2 regions of the Superficieibacter sp. genome follow, and region 1 is predicted to be linked to the other one. Evidence: predicted binding sites of a transcription regulator. Region 1 holds the regulator's gene; the other holds the start of a gene.

What was found. Region 1 encodes CRP, which controls carbon source genes, mostly activating them, when cyclic AMP is high. Its sites were predicted from a motif close to ATGTGANNNNNNTCACAT; they were not measured.
Region 2: epd (erythrose-4-phosphate dehydrogenase) is a predicted target of CRP. The motif match lies at 2,652-2,669, and genes of this name have one in related genera.

Annotation. Positions count from the first base shown of each region.
Region 1 covers NZ_DAMAPU010000017.1:63,632-70,995, forward strand. The annotation lists gene RT197_RS19780 (nicotinate phosphoribosyltransferase) at 1-256, opposite strand, end outside; gene prs (ribose-phosphate diphosphokinase) at 270-1,130, opposite strand; gene RT197_RS19790 (NrtR DNA-binding winged helix domain-containing protein) at 1,330-2,049, shown strand; gene RT197_RS19795 (hydrolase) at 2,083-3,147, shown strand; gene RT197_RS19800 (YheU family protein) at 3,150-3,368, shown strand; gene RT197_RS19805 (phosphoribulokinase) at 3,393-4,262, shown strand; gene RT197_RS19810 (OsmC family protein) at 4,287-4,691, opposite strand; gene crp (cAMP-activated global transcriptional regulator CRP) at 4,997-5,629, shown strand; gene RT197_RS19820 (YccS/YhfK family putative transporter) at 5,681-7,364, shown strand, end outside.
Region 2 covers NZ_DAMAPU010000002.1:423,090-430,453, forward strand. The annotation lists gene RT197_RS06350 (ATP-binding cassette domain-containing protein) at 1-80, opposite strand, end outside; gene RT197_RS06355 (ABC transporter ATP-binding protein) at 74-751, opposite strand; gene RT197_RS06360 (energy-coupling factor transporter transmembrane component T) at 739-1,446, opposite strand; gene RT197_RS06365 (ECF transporter S component) at 1,447-2,025, opposite strand; gene RT197_RS06370 (DNA-binding protein) at 2,050-2,484, opposite strand; gene epd (erythrose-4-phosphate dehydrogenase) at 2,863-3,882, shown strand; gene pgk (phosphoglycerate kinase) at 3,932-5,095, shown strand; gene fbaA (class II fructose-bisphosphate aldolase) at 5,182-6,258, shown strand; gene RT197_RS06390 (small-conductance mechanosensitive channel MscS) at 6,453-7,331, shown strand.

The DNA of each region.
Region 1 (7,364 bases):
CCATCACCTGCTTATATTCATTGACCACTTCGTCTTCCGGGCGGGCAAAGAACGCGTCGTTAAACAGATCGACCAGAAACCACTGCATAAACCCCTGAAGCCCGAAGAAAACCAGCTTGCCGTCCGCGAGTGGCGACTGGAAAAAGCGGTCGCTGCGTGGGGTAAAATTCGAATAGACCTTCGTTGTGCCCTGCGGATACTGCACGCGGTGGGAAACTTTGTAACCGTCGATAGCCAGAACAGGATTCATTTTCATGGTGTTGTCTCCGTTAAGCGCGGTAAATGGCGTCAATGTCAATCAGCTCAACCTGCGGATGTTGCAGCGACGGTGAGGTAAAAGAGGTGGTGGTATAGATGGCGTCAATGCCGTTTGACAGCAGGTTCTCAACGCCTTTCGAAAAAATGCCGTGGGTGACGTACAGGCTGACGCTGCGTGCCCCGGCCTCGCGCAGAACCTGCGCAGAGCCGATAAACGTCCCGCCTGCATCGCACAGGTCGTCGGCAATCAGCACGTCGCGGCCTTTAACGTCGCCCGCCACCAGCGCGAATCCCGTCAGATTGCCGCTGGCGACATCGCGTTTTTTGCTCAGAATGGCGTACTCTGAAACGCCTACGGCTTTAGCCACCGCATCGATTTTCTTCAGCGCTCCGGCGTCCGGGGCCACCAGCATCAGTTCTCTGGCGGCAAATCTGCGGCGCAGAGTGGCGCTTTGCAGCAGGCAGCGCTCCTGGGTGATCCCGACCAAATTATCGATCGCTGCCCCGGCGGCATCGCTGTGCGGGTCGAGCACTTTCACTTTATTAAAGCCGAGAACGTTAAGCTGGCGGGCGAAAACTTTCAGCGCGAAGCTGTCTCCGTCAACCATGTAGCGATCCTGACGCGCCCACGGCAGCCACGGCAGTTCCAGATGGCTGACCAGCACATCGGTGGTGTGACGCACGGCATCGACTAACTGAGCCAGCAGCATGAAATCATTCATGTCATGCATGGCGGCGGCGCGGATGCGCATCAGCTGTGCCGTTTGTGGCAGCGCGCCGGTCACTTTCAGCCAGACCGCGCCATCGGGAAATACGCCGTGCGTGAATGCGATTTGCTGATTATCGATGAATAACTGCAATCGATGTTCCATCATTTCACCCTCTCAGTTAGTTAATGTCCCTGCGACAATTTAATAATGTCCCTAAGACACATATTATGCAAGTTATTTTTTAAACAAAAAGCACCCTATCATTAACACGTTGATAATGTGTAAAAAAAAAGCACGTATTCTGCACCGCTATGGGCTGCTAAACTGAAAGCCCCTTTTCCACGACGATCTGAGACGGCAGATGATCACCGAAGCTGAGTACCTGAAGAATTACGACGCCACCCGTTTTCCCTCGCCGCTGGTGACGGTGGACAGCGTGCTGTTTACCCTGCACGAGGGAAAACTCTGCGTCCTGATGGTAGAGCGCGCCAGTCAGCCGCAGCAGGGATGCTGGGGATTGCCGGGCGGGTTTATCGATATCGCCCGTGACCAGCACACGCGCGACACCGCCCTGCGTAAGCTCACCGAAAAAACCGGGGTTTCCCCGTCGTGGCTGGAACAGCTTGATACCTTTTCCGGCCCGGATCGCGATCCGCGCGGCTGGAGCCTGACCATCGCCTGGTTTGCGCTCATCGCCTGGGTGGATTGCGCGCCGCATATTGCGAGCGTCAGCGATGCCCGCTGGCTGCCGGTAGACGAGCTGGACGGTTACGCCCTGGCATTTGACCATCAAAAGATTATTGAGACGGGCCTGCACCGCCTGCGGCAAAAGACGATGTACTCCCTGCTGCCGGTTTATTGCCTGCCTGATACCTTCACCCAGGCGCAGCTTCATGAGGCAACGGAAATTATCCTCGGCCAGCCGATCCAGCGTAAAAGCCTGATCCGCCGCATTGAAGCCTCCGGGATGCTGGAAGAGACCGGCGAAAGTGTGGCGACCGGGGCACGCAAAGCGCGGCTCTGGCGACGCAAACCGGACGTCGATATTCATCTGTTTTCGCGTAATCTGCTTGCCGACTAGCGGCGATTACCGTCAAATGCATAAACCGTAGTGATGAAAAGCGGTATATTACCGCGCCACTTTCTTAACATAATCCGTGCTATGGCCCACATTTCATCTGACGAACATTTCGCCACACAGGGCGATACACGCGTTTTCCACCCGATGCCGGGCGCGCGAAATCCGCATCTGCAAACCATGCTGCCACGCCTGCTGCGCCGCAGGCTTCAGTTCACCCCGGTCTGGCAGCGTCTGGATCTGCCGGACGGTGATTTTGTCGATCTGGCGTGGAGTGAAGATCCGTCGCAGGCGCAGCACAAACCCCGGCTGGTGGTCTTTCACGGGCTGGAAGGCAGCCTGCATAGTCCTTACGTCCACGGCCTGATCCAGTCTGCCAGCGAGCAGGGCTGGCTGGGCGTGGTGATGCATTTTCGCGGCTGTAGCGGCGAGCCAAACCGCCTGAACCGCATCTATCACTCCGGCGAAACGGAAGACGGTAGCTGGTTTTTACACTGGCTGAAACGCGAATTCGGCCCCGCGCCGACCGCCGCCGTGGGCTATTCACTCGGCGGTAACATGCTGGCGTGCCTGCTGGCGAAAGCAGGCGCGGACGCGCCGCTCGACGCCGCCGTGATTGTCTCCGCGCCGTTTGTGCTGGAAGCGTGCAGCTACCATATGGAAAAAGGCTTTTCCCGCGTTTATCAGCGCTATTTGCTTAACCTGCTGAAAGGCAACGCGTCGCGAAAACTCAAAGCCTATCCCGGCACCCTGCCGATTGAGCTGGCGCAGTTGAAGCGCGTGCGCCGCCTGCGCGATTTTGATGACTTGATCACCGCACGCATCCACGGTTTTGCTGACGCGATTGATTACTATCGTCAGTGCAGCGCCATGCCGTTACTTAATCAGATCGCTAAACCGACGCTGATCATCCATGCTAAAGACGATCCTTTTATGGATCACCACGTTATTCCCGATCCCGCCACCTTACCGCCGCAGGTTGAGTACCAGCTTACCGAGCACGGCGGTCACGTTGGCTTTGTCGGCGGTACGCTGCGCCGCCCGGAAATGTGGCTGGAAAAACGCATTCCCGACTGGCTGAAAACCTATCTCGGAGCCTGAAGATGATTATTCCCTGGCAGGATCTTGACCCTGTAACCCTCGATAGCCTGATCGAAAGCTTTGTCTTGCGTGAAGGCACCGATTATGGTGAACATGAGCGCTCACTGGCGCAAAAAGTCGCCGACGTAAAGCACCAGTTACAAACCGGCGAAGCCGTGCTGGTCTGGTCAGAGTTGCATGAGACGGTCAATATCATGCCTCGCAAGCAGTTTCGCGGCTAAATAACTGATAATCAGGGAGTAGCTATGTCTGCCAAACATCCGGTGATTGCGGTCACAGGCTCCAGCGGGGCAGGAACCACCACCACCAGCCTCGCCTTTCGCAAGATCTTTGCCCAGCTCAGCCTGCACGCGGCGGAAGTCGAAGGGGACAGTTTCCATCGCTACACCCGCCCGGAAATGGATATGGCGATCCGTAAAGCGCGCGATCTTGGTCGGCACATTAGTTATTTCGGCCCGGAGGCGAACGATTTCGGCCTGCTGGAACAAACCTTTATTGAATACGGACGGTCGGGCACCGGGCAGGCGCGAAAATACCTGCATACCTATGATGAAGCAGTGCCGTGGAATCAGGTGCCCGGCACCTTCACGCCGTGGCAGCCGCTGCCGGAACCGACCGACGTGCTGTTTTATGAAGGACTGCATGGCGGCGTGGTGACGCCGCAGCATGACGTCGCCCGCCATGTTGATTTGCTGGTGGGCGTGGTGCCTATTGTTAACCTCGAGTGGATCCAGAAACTGATCCGCGATACCAGCGAGCGTGGGCATTCGCGCGAGGCGGTGATGGACTCGGTGGTGCGTTCAATGGAGGACTACATTAACTTCATCACCCCGCAGTTCTCCCGCACCCATATCAACTTCCAGCGGGTGCCGACCGTTGACACCTCCAACCCGTTTGCCGCCAAAGGCATCCCGTCGCTGGATGAAAGCTTTGTGGTGATCCACTTCCGCAACCTCGAAGGCATCGATTTCCCCTGGCTGCTGGCGATGCTGCAAGGCTCATTTATATCTCACATCAATACTTTAGTGGTGCCGGGCGGGAAAATGGGGCTGGCGATGGAGCTGATCATGCTGCCGCTGGTTCAGCGGCTGGTGGAAGGCAAAAAAATCGAATAGCCGGGCGCGAGGCCCGGCGACGGATCAGGCAACGTTCACTTCGTATGAATGGGTAATATTCACGGCTTTTTCCAGCATCAGCGCTACCGAACAGTATTTCTCTGCCGAGAGGTCTACCGCGCGGGACACGGCGCTGTCTTTCAAATCGTGACCGGTGACGATAAAGTGCAAATTGATATGGGTGAACAGGCGCGGGGCCTCTTCACGGCGCTCTGAGGTCAGTTTCACCTCACAGTGGGTAACCTCCTGACGCCCCTTTTGCAGGATCGACACCACGTCAATCGCACTGCATCCGCCTGCCGCCATCAGCACCATTTCCATCGGGCTGGGCGCTTTATCACCGGAGTTACCGTCCATTAAAATCTGGTGGCCGGAAGCCGACTCGCCCAGGAACGTTAACCCTTCAACCCACTTCACTCGCGCTTGCATATTCATCAACTCCCGTATGGCAATTTTCTTCCCAGATTACGCGCACATAACAATTCTCGCAACGGAAGGCGACCTGCGTCATGCTGAAGCGAGACACCAGGAGACAGGCGGCAAAAGCTATGCTAAAACAGACGGGATGCTACAGTGATATATTGACTTAGTGCATGTATGCACGGGTCATCAGATACACGGCTGCGGAACATACCGACAGTCAGCTTCCCCGCCAGAGGGAAGGACACGATTGCAACCCCGGAGGCAACGTCATTTAGCCGCCGGAGATAGTTTATAACAGAGGATAACCGCGCATGGTGCTTGGCAAACCGCAAACAGACCCGACTCTAGAATGGTTCTTGTCTCATTGCCATATTCATAAGTACCCATCAAAGAGCACGCTGATTCACCAGGGTGAAAAAGCGGAAACGTTGTATTACATCGTTAAAGGCTCCGTGGCAGTGCTGATCAAAGATGAAGAAGGGAAAGAGATGATCCTTTCTTATCTCAACCAGGGCGATTTCATCGGTGAACTGGGCCTGTTTGAAGAAGGTCAGGAGCGTAGCGCCTGGGTGCGGGCCAAAACCGCCTGTGAAGTCGCAGAAATTTCCTACAAGAAATTCCGTCAGCTGATCCAGGTTAACCCGGACATTCTGATGCGTCTTTCAGCGCAAATGGCGCGTCGCTTACAGGTCACGTCTGAGAAAGTGGGCAATCTCGCCTTCCTTGACGTAACCGGCCGCATCGCGCAGACGCTGCTTAACCTCGCCAAACAGCCGGACGCGATGACTCACCCGGACGGTATGCAGATCAAAATCACCCGTCAGGAAATCGGCCAGATCGTTGGCTGCTCGCGTGAAACCGTCGGCCGCATTCTGAAAATGCTGGAAGATCAGAGCCTGATCTCCGCACACGGTAAAACCATCGTCGTTTACGGCACCCGCTAAGTTCGTTCACCGGCGCATTCCACTGCGAATGCGCCGGTTTCGTTATTCTCTATGTGGCGCAGGCTGATCTATCACCCGGAAGTGAATTACGCACTACGACAAACCCTGGTGCTCTGTTTGCCCGTGGCTGTCGGTCTGATAATCGATCGGCTTCAGTATGGCCTGCTCTTCTCGCTGGTGCCCGCCTGCTGCAACATCGCCGGTCTGGATACCCCGCACAAACGCTTTTTCAAACGTCTGATTGTCGGCGGCTCGCTGTTCGCAGGCAGTAGCCTGGCGGTACAGCTTTTGCTGGCGCAGGGCGCGCCGCTGCCGCTGGTGCTTACCGCGCTGGCGCTGATCCTCGGCGTTACCGCGGAAATCAGTCCGCTGCATGCACGTCTGCTCCCGGCCTCATTAATTGCAGCCATTTTCACGCTTAGCCTCGCGGGGTCCGTTCCGGTCTGGCAGCCGATGCTGCTCTACGCGACGGGTACGCTCTGGTACGGTTTATTTAACTGGTTCTGGTTCTGGCTGTGGCGCGAACAGCCGCTGCGCGAGTCGCTCAGCCTGCTTTACCGCCAGCTTGCCGACTATTGCGAAGCCAAATACAGCCTGCTGACCCAGCATGTCGATCCGCAAAAAGCCCTTCCGCCGCTGCTTGCCCGCCAGCAAAAAACGGTCGATCTCATTACCCAGTGCTATCAACAGCTGTACATGCTGTCGGAGAAAAAACACCATAACTACAGGCGGCTGCGCTGGATGTTCCAGATGGCACTGGATTTGCAGGAACATATTTCGGTCAGCCTACACCAGCCGGAAGAGGTACAAAAGCTGGTAGAACAAAGCCATGCGGAAGCGGTGATCCGCTGGAATGCGCAAACCGTTGCCGCCCGTCTGCGGGTGATGGCGGACGATATTCTGTACCATCATTATTCTGGCCGCTTCAATATGGACAAGCAGATCGGCGCGCTGGAGAAAATCGCCCGTCAGAACCCGGATAACCCGGTGGGTCAGTTCTGCGCCTGGCACTTTAGCCGTATCGCCCGCGTGCTGCGCACCCTGCGTCCGCTTTATCCGCGTGATTTAATGGCCGACCGCCAGCGCCGTCTGCCGCTGTGGGCGGCGCTGAAAAGCTATTTATCGCTGAAGTCCCCCGCCCTGCGCACCTCGGCGCGTCTTAGCGTCATGCTCAGTATCGCCAGCCTGGCGGGAAGCGTTCTCCACCTGCCGAAGCCCTACTGGATCTTAATGACCATCATGTTCGTCACCCAAAACGGCTACGGTGCCACGCGGGTGCGCATTCTGCATCGAACGCTTGGCACGCTGGTGGGGCTGGTCATCGCCGGGGCGACGCTGCATTTTAACGTCCCGGACGGTTTTACGCTCTGCGCCATGTTGGCGATCACCCTTATCAGCTATCTGATCCTGCGCAAAAATTACGGCTGGGCGATGATCGGTTTTACAGTCACGGCGGTGTACACCCTCCAGTTGATCAATCTTAACGGCGAACAGTTTATTCTGCCGAGGATGATCGACACTGCGCTGGGCTGCCTGATTGCATTCGGCGGCATGGTCTGGCTGTGGCCGCAGTGGCAAAGCGGCCTGCTGCGCAAGAACGCAGACAGTGCGCTGGAGGCGGACCAGGAGGCACTGCGGCTGATTTTAAGCGACGATCCGCAGGCTCCGACCCTGGCGTACCAGCGGATGCGGGTCAACCAGGCGCATAACGCGCTGTTTAACTCGCTGAACCAGG
Region 2 (7,364 bases), on a different contig from region 1:
GCAAGGGTCAGCGAAACGCCGCGCAGGCAGTCGTCCGGCGCATCCGGCCAGCGGAAGGTGACATCATCGAGCGTTAGCATATAGACACCAGCTCCCCGGCGGACAGTTGCCAGCCGTGCTGACAATAATGAAGGAAAGGATCGCGCTTGCGCTCCAGCAGCACGATCAGCGCCTGTGCGTCGGCGGCCCACGCCTGAAGGCGTTCGAGCAGCCGTCGGGTGGCCTGAGGTGTCAGGCGGCTGAAGGCTTCGTCCAGCAGCAGCAGGCGCGGCTGCATTGCCAGCGCACAGGCGATCACCACCCGCTGGGTTTCTCCGCCGGAAAGGGTTCCCGGATGGCGATGGCGCAGCGACTGGCAATCGGTCAGCGTTAGCGCGGCGTCAATGCGCGCGAGGATCTCCGCTTCCGGCAGGCACAAATTTTCCGGGCCGAAAGCCACTTCTTCTTCCACGCTGAAGGTACAGCCGGAAAGTTGCAAATACGGTGACTGCTGGACCAGCTGAATGGTTTGCGCCTGCTCAGCCAGTGAACGTTTACCCACCGGCTCGCCCAGCAACGTCGCCAGACCGCTGATGCTGCCCGGCAGAAAATCGGGATACCACCCGGCCAGCAGTTGCGCCAGCGTGCTTTTACCGCTGCCGTTGCCGCCGACAATCAGCACCATGCCGGGCTGCGAATACTGCCAGTTCAGCACGCGCGGCGGCTGGGTGCCGTGAAGGGGCTGAAAACAGAAATTCTCTAGCGTAACCATAGCCATACTCCTGCCTCAGCCAGCGCCGCGACGACCATGCCATAGCGTAACAGCCGTTGCCAAAGGGGATCTCGCGGTGCCCAGAGCGTCGTGCGACGCGGATGCAGGCGAAAGGCGCGCATGTCCAGCGCCGCGCCGCGTACCGCCAGATCGTTCAGCGCGTTATGGGTTAACGGCACAATCAGCGCCGGGATCGCTTTCAGCCGCTGATACCAGCGCCCGTCGAGCGGCACGCCGCGCGCGCGTTGCGCTTCATAAATCGTGGCAAGCTGCTGCTTTAGCTGCTCGACGACCAGCAACGGCCCGGCGAACAGATAGGCCATGCCCGGCGGCAGGCGCGAGGCGAACAGCGCGCGAATAAACTGGCGAACCGGCACATACTGCATCCATAGCTGGGAAGTGGAGACGATAGCCAGAATGCGCAGCCAGAGGGTAATCGCGTGCGCCCAGCGCTGCGGATCGCGTGGCTGCCCGCCGATCCACGCCGTCACCCAGCCACCGTGAACCAGCCACAGACCCGCGCCGAGGGAAAACATCAGCCACGCCACATAGCGCGCCCGGCGGCGGGTGGCGGGCAACAGCAGCAGCGCCAGAAAGGTTGCCGCGCTGTAGAACATCAACAGATTACCCGCTGGCATCAGCAGTGTGGTACATGCCGCCAGCGCCCACAGTGTCAGCGAGGTAAACGGATGCATTTAGCGTACCGCCGCCGTGCCGGGGAAATGGCGCACGGTACGCAGCGGAAGCTGGCGCAGCAGCACCCAGACGATAATGGCAGTTAGGATCTTATCCACCAGATTCGCCCCCAGGACGGTGATCGCCACCGACTCCAGCAGGTCTTGACCCATCGAGTGCATCCACGCGACGAACAGATCCGCGCCGCTGCCGGTCACGCCGCCAAACAGCGCGGTGCGCAGCGGGACGGCAACGATGGTCACCGCCAGGGTAATGATCACGCCGCTCACGATGACTTTCGGCAGCGTGCGGAACCCACCGAGGCGCGCCAGCCAGCCTGCGACCAGGCCAATGACCATCGCCACCGGCGCAAAGGCGGCGGCGATAGGATCGGTGAGCAGACCCCAGAGCAGATTGGTCAGCAGCCCGGTTAACATGCCGATCCACGGACCAAGCAGCACGGCGGCGATCAGCGTACCAATCGAATCAAGAAAAATGGGCAGCTTCAACATGCTGACCAGTTGACCGCCAATCATGTTGATGGCGATACAAATCACAATCAGTGCCAGAGCCTGGCTGGAAAAACGGCGCGCGGCCATATAAACCTCTTCTGTTTTGCGGTGTTAACGTGGCGAAATGACTAATTCGTCATAGCCGGAAAGGGGGCAGGGCTGGCGGCTAAAGGCCAGTGTCGTAAGCTCGCCGATCACCAGTTCCAGCGTGGTGCGCACGGTACAGCCGGGCATCATATGCCCGCCGAGCATCGCGCCTTGCGGATCGGAAATGGACAGGTGCAGATGCTCGCCGGTCAGCTCCAGCGTGCCGCTAAGCGAGATCACTTCAAACGTGCCGGTGAGCAGGGTGGTTTCCTCCTGCCCCGCATAGCGCAGCGCGGCATTCGTCAGGCTACCGGTACAGCCTGCTATCCAGCCCGCGCGAACAGACTGCGCCTGAATAAAGGCGTGCAGGCGGGAAAAGACCTCTTCACCGGGCAACAGGCGCAGGGCATAAAAGCGCGCGTCAGAGGCGGTAAACTGAGTGGTAATGTTCTGTATCATGACGGGTGATTACTCCGAAACTCGGACGTGGCGCGGATTTTATAAGCGCGATCCCTGTGCGTCTCTGATATAAATCAGGAAAAGGAGGCGGCGGCAAACAAAAGATCTGACAACGCTTATGCGCAATCCGGCAGATGGAATAATCGCCCGTTTTATGCAGGCAAAAAATGTGACCCAGATCAGATAAATGTGCTAAGCCAGGCGGCAATAATTCCTTTTATTCCCCGATTCGCTTATTCTAGCTGAACCGTTTCAGTCGATTAAGTGTTCGACAATTAACCAATCAGTCGCAGTTTGTGACAGGCAAGGTTTCCCTCAACGTGTGGCTGCATTACTCTGTCTGCTTCACGAGATCCGGGAAAGCTTTGCAGGAGATCTATGACCGTACGCGTAGCGATTAATGGCTTCGGTCGCATCGGGCGCAACGTGGTTCGTGCTTTATATGAATCCGGGCGTCGGGCGGAAATCACCGTAGTGGCAATCAATGAACTGGCCGACGCTGCGGGCATCGCACACTTATTGAAATACGACACCAGCCACGGTCGTTTTGCCTGGGATGTCCGCCAGGAGCGGGAACAGCTATTCATTGGTGATGACGCCATTCGTCTTCTGCACGAGCGCGCTATCAATCATCTCCCGTGGCAAGAGCTGGGCGTTGACGTGGTGCTGGACTGTACCGGCGTTTACGGCAGCCGCGAACACGGCGAAATGCATCTGGCCGCTGGCGCGAAGAAGGTGCTCTTTTCTCATCCCGGCAGCAACGATCTCGACGCGACGGTGGTCTTTGGCGTCAATCACGACGCACTGCTTGCGGAACACCGCATTGTTTCCAACGCCTCCTGTACCACAAACTGTATAATTCCGGTGATCAAATTGCTGGATGATGCCTTTGGCATTGAGTCCGGTACGGTCACGACCATTCACTCTGCGATGCACGATCAGCAGGTGATTGACGCGTATCACCCGGATCTGCGCCGCACGCGTGCGGCCAGCCAGTCAATTATTCCGGTTGATACCAAACTGGCTGCCGGGATCGCCCGCATTCTGCCGCAGTTTACCGACTGCTTTGAGGCGATAGCGGTGCGCGTGCCGACGATTAACGTGACGGCAATCGACCTTAGCGTCACCGTGAAAGCGCCGGTAAAAGCCTGTGAAGTCAATCTGTTGCTGCAAAAAGCAGCGCAGGAAGCATTTCATGGTATAGTTGATTATACGGAATTACCGTTGGTCTCAACTGATTTTAACCACGATCCGCACAGTGCCATTGTTGACGGCACGCAAACGCGAGTAAGTGGCGCGCACCTGATCAAAACGCTGGTCTGGTGTGATAACGAATGGGGCTTTGCTAACCGAATGCTCGACACGACGTTAGCCATGGCCGCAACAGGTTTCAGGTAAGACGCTTATTGCGTCTGCAAAACTTTAAGAATCAACGAGAGGATTCACCATGTCTGTAATTAAGATGACCGATCTGGATCTGGCTGGAAAACGCGTTTTTATTCGTGCCGATCTGAACGTACCTGTTAAAGAAGGGAAAGTCACCAGCGACGCGCGTATCCGTGCTTCCCTGCCGACTATCGAACTGGCCCTGAAACAGGGTGCAAAAGTGATGGTCACTTCCCACCTGGGTCGCCCTACCGAAGGCGAGTACAACGAAGAATTCTCTCTGCTGCCGGTTGTTAACTACCTGAAAGACAAACTTTCCAGCCCGGTTCGCCTGGTAAAAGATTACCTCGATGGCGTTGAAGTTGCTGCTGGCGAGCTGGTGGTTCTGGAAAACGTTCGCTTTAACAAAGGCGAGAAGAAAGACGACGAAGCACTGTCCAAAAAATACGCCGCACTGTGCGACGTGTTCGTAATGGACGCATTCGGTACGGCTCACCGCGCCCAGGCGTCTACGCACGGTATCGGCAAATTTGCTGATGTTGCCTGCGCAGGCCCGCTGCTGGCTGACGAACTGGACGCGCTGGGTAAAGCGCTGAAAGAACCGGCTCGTCCGATGGTCGCTATCGTGGGTGGCTCTAAAGTGTCCACCAAACTGACCGTGCTGGACTCCCTGTCCAAAATCGCTGACCAGCTGATCGTTGGCGGCGGTATCGCTAACACCTTCGTTGCCGCCCAGGGCCACAACGTAGGTAAATCCCTGTACGAAGCAGATCTGGTAGACGAAGCCAAACGCCTGCTGACTACCTGCGACATCCCGGTTCCGACGGACGTTCGCGTAGCGACTGAATTCTCTGAATCCGCAACGGCAACGCTGAAATCCGTTAACGACGTAAAAGACGATGAGCAGATCCTGGATATCGGCGACGCATCTGCACAGCAGCTGGCTGAAATCCTGAAGAATGCCAAAACCATTCTGTGGAACGGTCCGGTTGGCGTGTTCGAATTCCCGAACTTCCGCAAAGGCACTGAAATTGTCGCTAACGCTATCGCTGAGAGCGAAGCGTTCTCTATCGCAGGCGGCGGTGACACTCTGGCAGCTATCGACCTGTTCGGCATCGCTGACAAGATCTCCTACATCTCCACTGGCGGCGGCGCATTCCTCGAATTCGTGGAAGGTAAAGTTCTGCCTGCAGTCGCCATGCTCGAAGAGCGTGCGAAGAAGTAAAACGCGTTCAGGCGGGAGTCATCCCGCCTTTTTATCCGCTTGCGATCGTTTCCACGGTTGAAGATACAGATACAGGACTCATAAACATGTCTAAAATTTTTGATTTCGTAAAACCAGGCGTAATCACTGGTGATGACGTACAGAAAGTATTCCAGGTAGCAAAAGAAAACAATTTTGCTCTGCCAGCGGTTAACTGCGTGGGTACTGACTCCATTAACGCCGTTATTGAAGCAGCTGCGAAAGTAAAAGCGCCGGTTATCGTTCAGTTCTCTAACGGTGGTGCTGCATTCATCGCCGGTAAAGGCTTCAAAGGCGAAGGCCAGCAGGCTGCTATCCTCGGTGCAATCTCTGGTGCGCACCACGTTCACCAGATGGCTGAACACTACGGCGTGCCGGTGATCCTGCACACTGACCACTGCGCGAAAAAACTGCTGCCGTGGATCGACGGCCTGCTGGACGCGGGTGAAAAACACTTTGCTGCTACCGGCAAACCGCTGTTCTCTTCTCACATGATCGACCTGTCCGAAGAGTCTCTGGAAGAAAACATCGAGCTGTGCTCTAAGTACCTGGCGCGCATGGCGAAAATCGACATGACTCTGGAACTGGAACTGGGTTGCACCGGCGGTGAAGAAGACGGCGTGGACAACAGCCACATGGACGCTTCTGCACTGTATACCCAGCCGGAAGACGTTGATTACGCGTACACCGAGCTGAGCAAAATCAGCCCGCGCTTCACCATCGCAGCGTCCTTCGGTAACGTACACGGTGTGTACAAGCCGGGTAACGTTAAGCTGACCCCGACTATCCTGCGCGATTCTCAGGAATATGTTTCTAAGAAACATAACCTGCCGCACAACAGCCTGAACTTCGTATTCCACGGCGGTTCCGGTTCTACTGCTCAGGAAATCAAAGACTCTGTAAGCTACGGCGTAGTGAAAATGAACATCGATACCGATACCCAATGGGCGACCTGGGAAGGTGTTCTGAACTACTACAAAGCGAACGAAGATTACCTCCAGGGCCAGCTGGGTAACCCGAAAGGCGCTGACCAGCCGAACAAAAAATACTACGATCCGCGCGCATGGCTGCGTGCTGCCCAGGTCACTATGGTGACTCGTCTGGAGCAGGCTTTCAAAGAACTGAACGCGATTGACGTTCTGTAATTTAAGCCGTTAACGTTTGTAGTACACAGGCTCGCTTCGGCGGGCCTTTTTTGTGCATATTCAACGCACTAACCCTGTGGTCTTTGCGATCGGTTTGGCATTTTCTCCGCTTTGTGTTTACCCTTTATTAACTTGCTTCACTCCGTTGGGGATGGTTGACCTTTTTCTTTTTGAGTAACCAGAAGGATTGCTGAATGGAAGATTTGAATGTCGTCGATAGTATTAACAACGCCGGTTCATGGCTGGTGACCAATCAGGCGCTGCTGCTGAGCTATCTGGTCAATATTGTTGCCGCTATCGCCATTATTACCGTGGGGGTGATTGTGGCGCGGATGGTATCAAGAGCGGTGGATCGCCTGATGCTCGCCCGGCACATTGATGCGACGGTCGCAGACTTTCTCTCTGCGCTGGTACGCTATGCGATAATCGGTTTTACCCTGATCGCCGCCCTCGGACGCGTCGGGGTACAAACGGCTTCGGTGATTGCCGTGCTGGGTGCCGCAGGTCTGGCAGTAGGTCTGGCCCTGCAAGGCTCGCTGTCTAACCTTGCGGCAGGTGTACTGCTCGTCACCTTCCGCCCTTTCCGCTCCGGTGAGTACGTGGATTTGGGCGGCGTTGCCGGAACCGTGCTGCATGTGCAAATTTTCTCGACCACACTGCGTTCAGCGGACGGCCGCTATGTGGTGATCCCGAACGGTAAAATCATCTCCGGCAACATTATTAACTTCTCCCGCGAACCGGTGCGCCGTAACGAACTGGTGATCGGCGTCTCTTACGATGCGGATATCGATCAGGTGAGAAAAATCATCACCGATATTATCGAATCCGACGATCGCATCATTAAAGATCGCGAGATGACGGTGCGCATGAACGAGCTGGCGGCCTCTTCCGTAAACTTTGTGATCCGTATCTGGAGCCAGAGCGGGGATCTGCAAAACGTTTACTGGGATGTACTGGAGCGGATCAAGCGCGAGTTTGATGCGCAGGGGATCAGCTTCCCGTATCCGCAAATGGATGTGAATTTCAAACGCGTCCACGAGAAAAAAGAGGACGAAGCGGTAGCACCGCGCTAAGGGCAGTGAGCGCCCACGGACGACGTGGGCGCA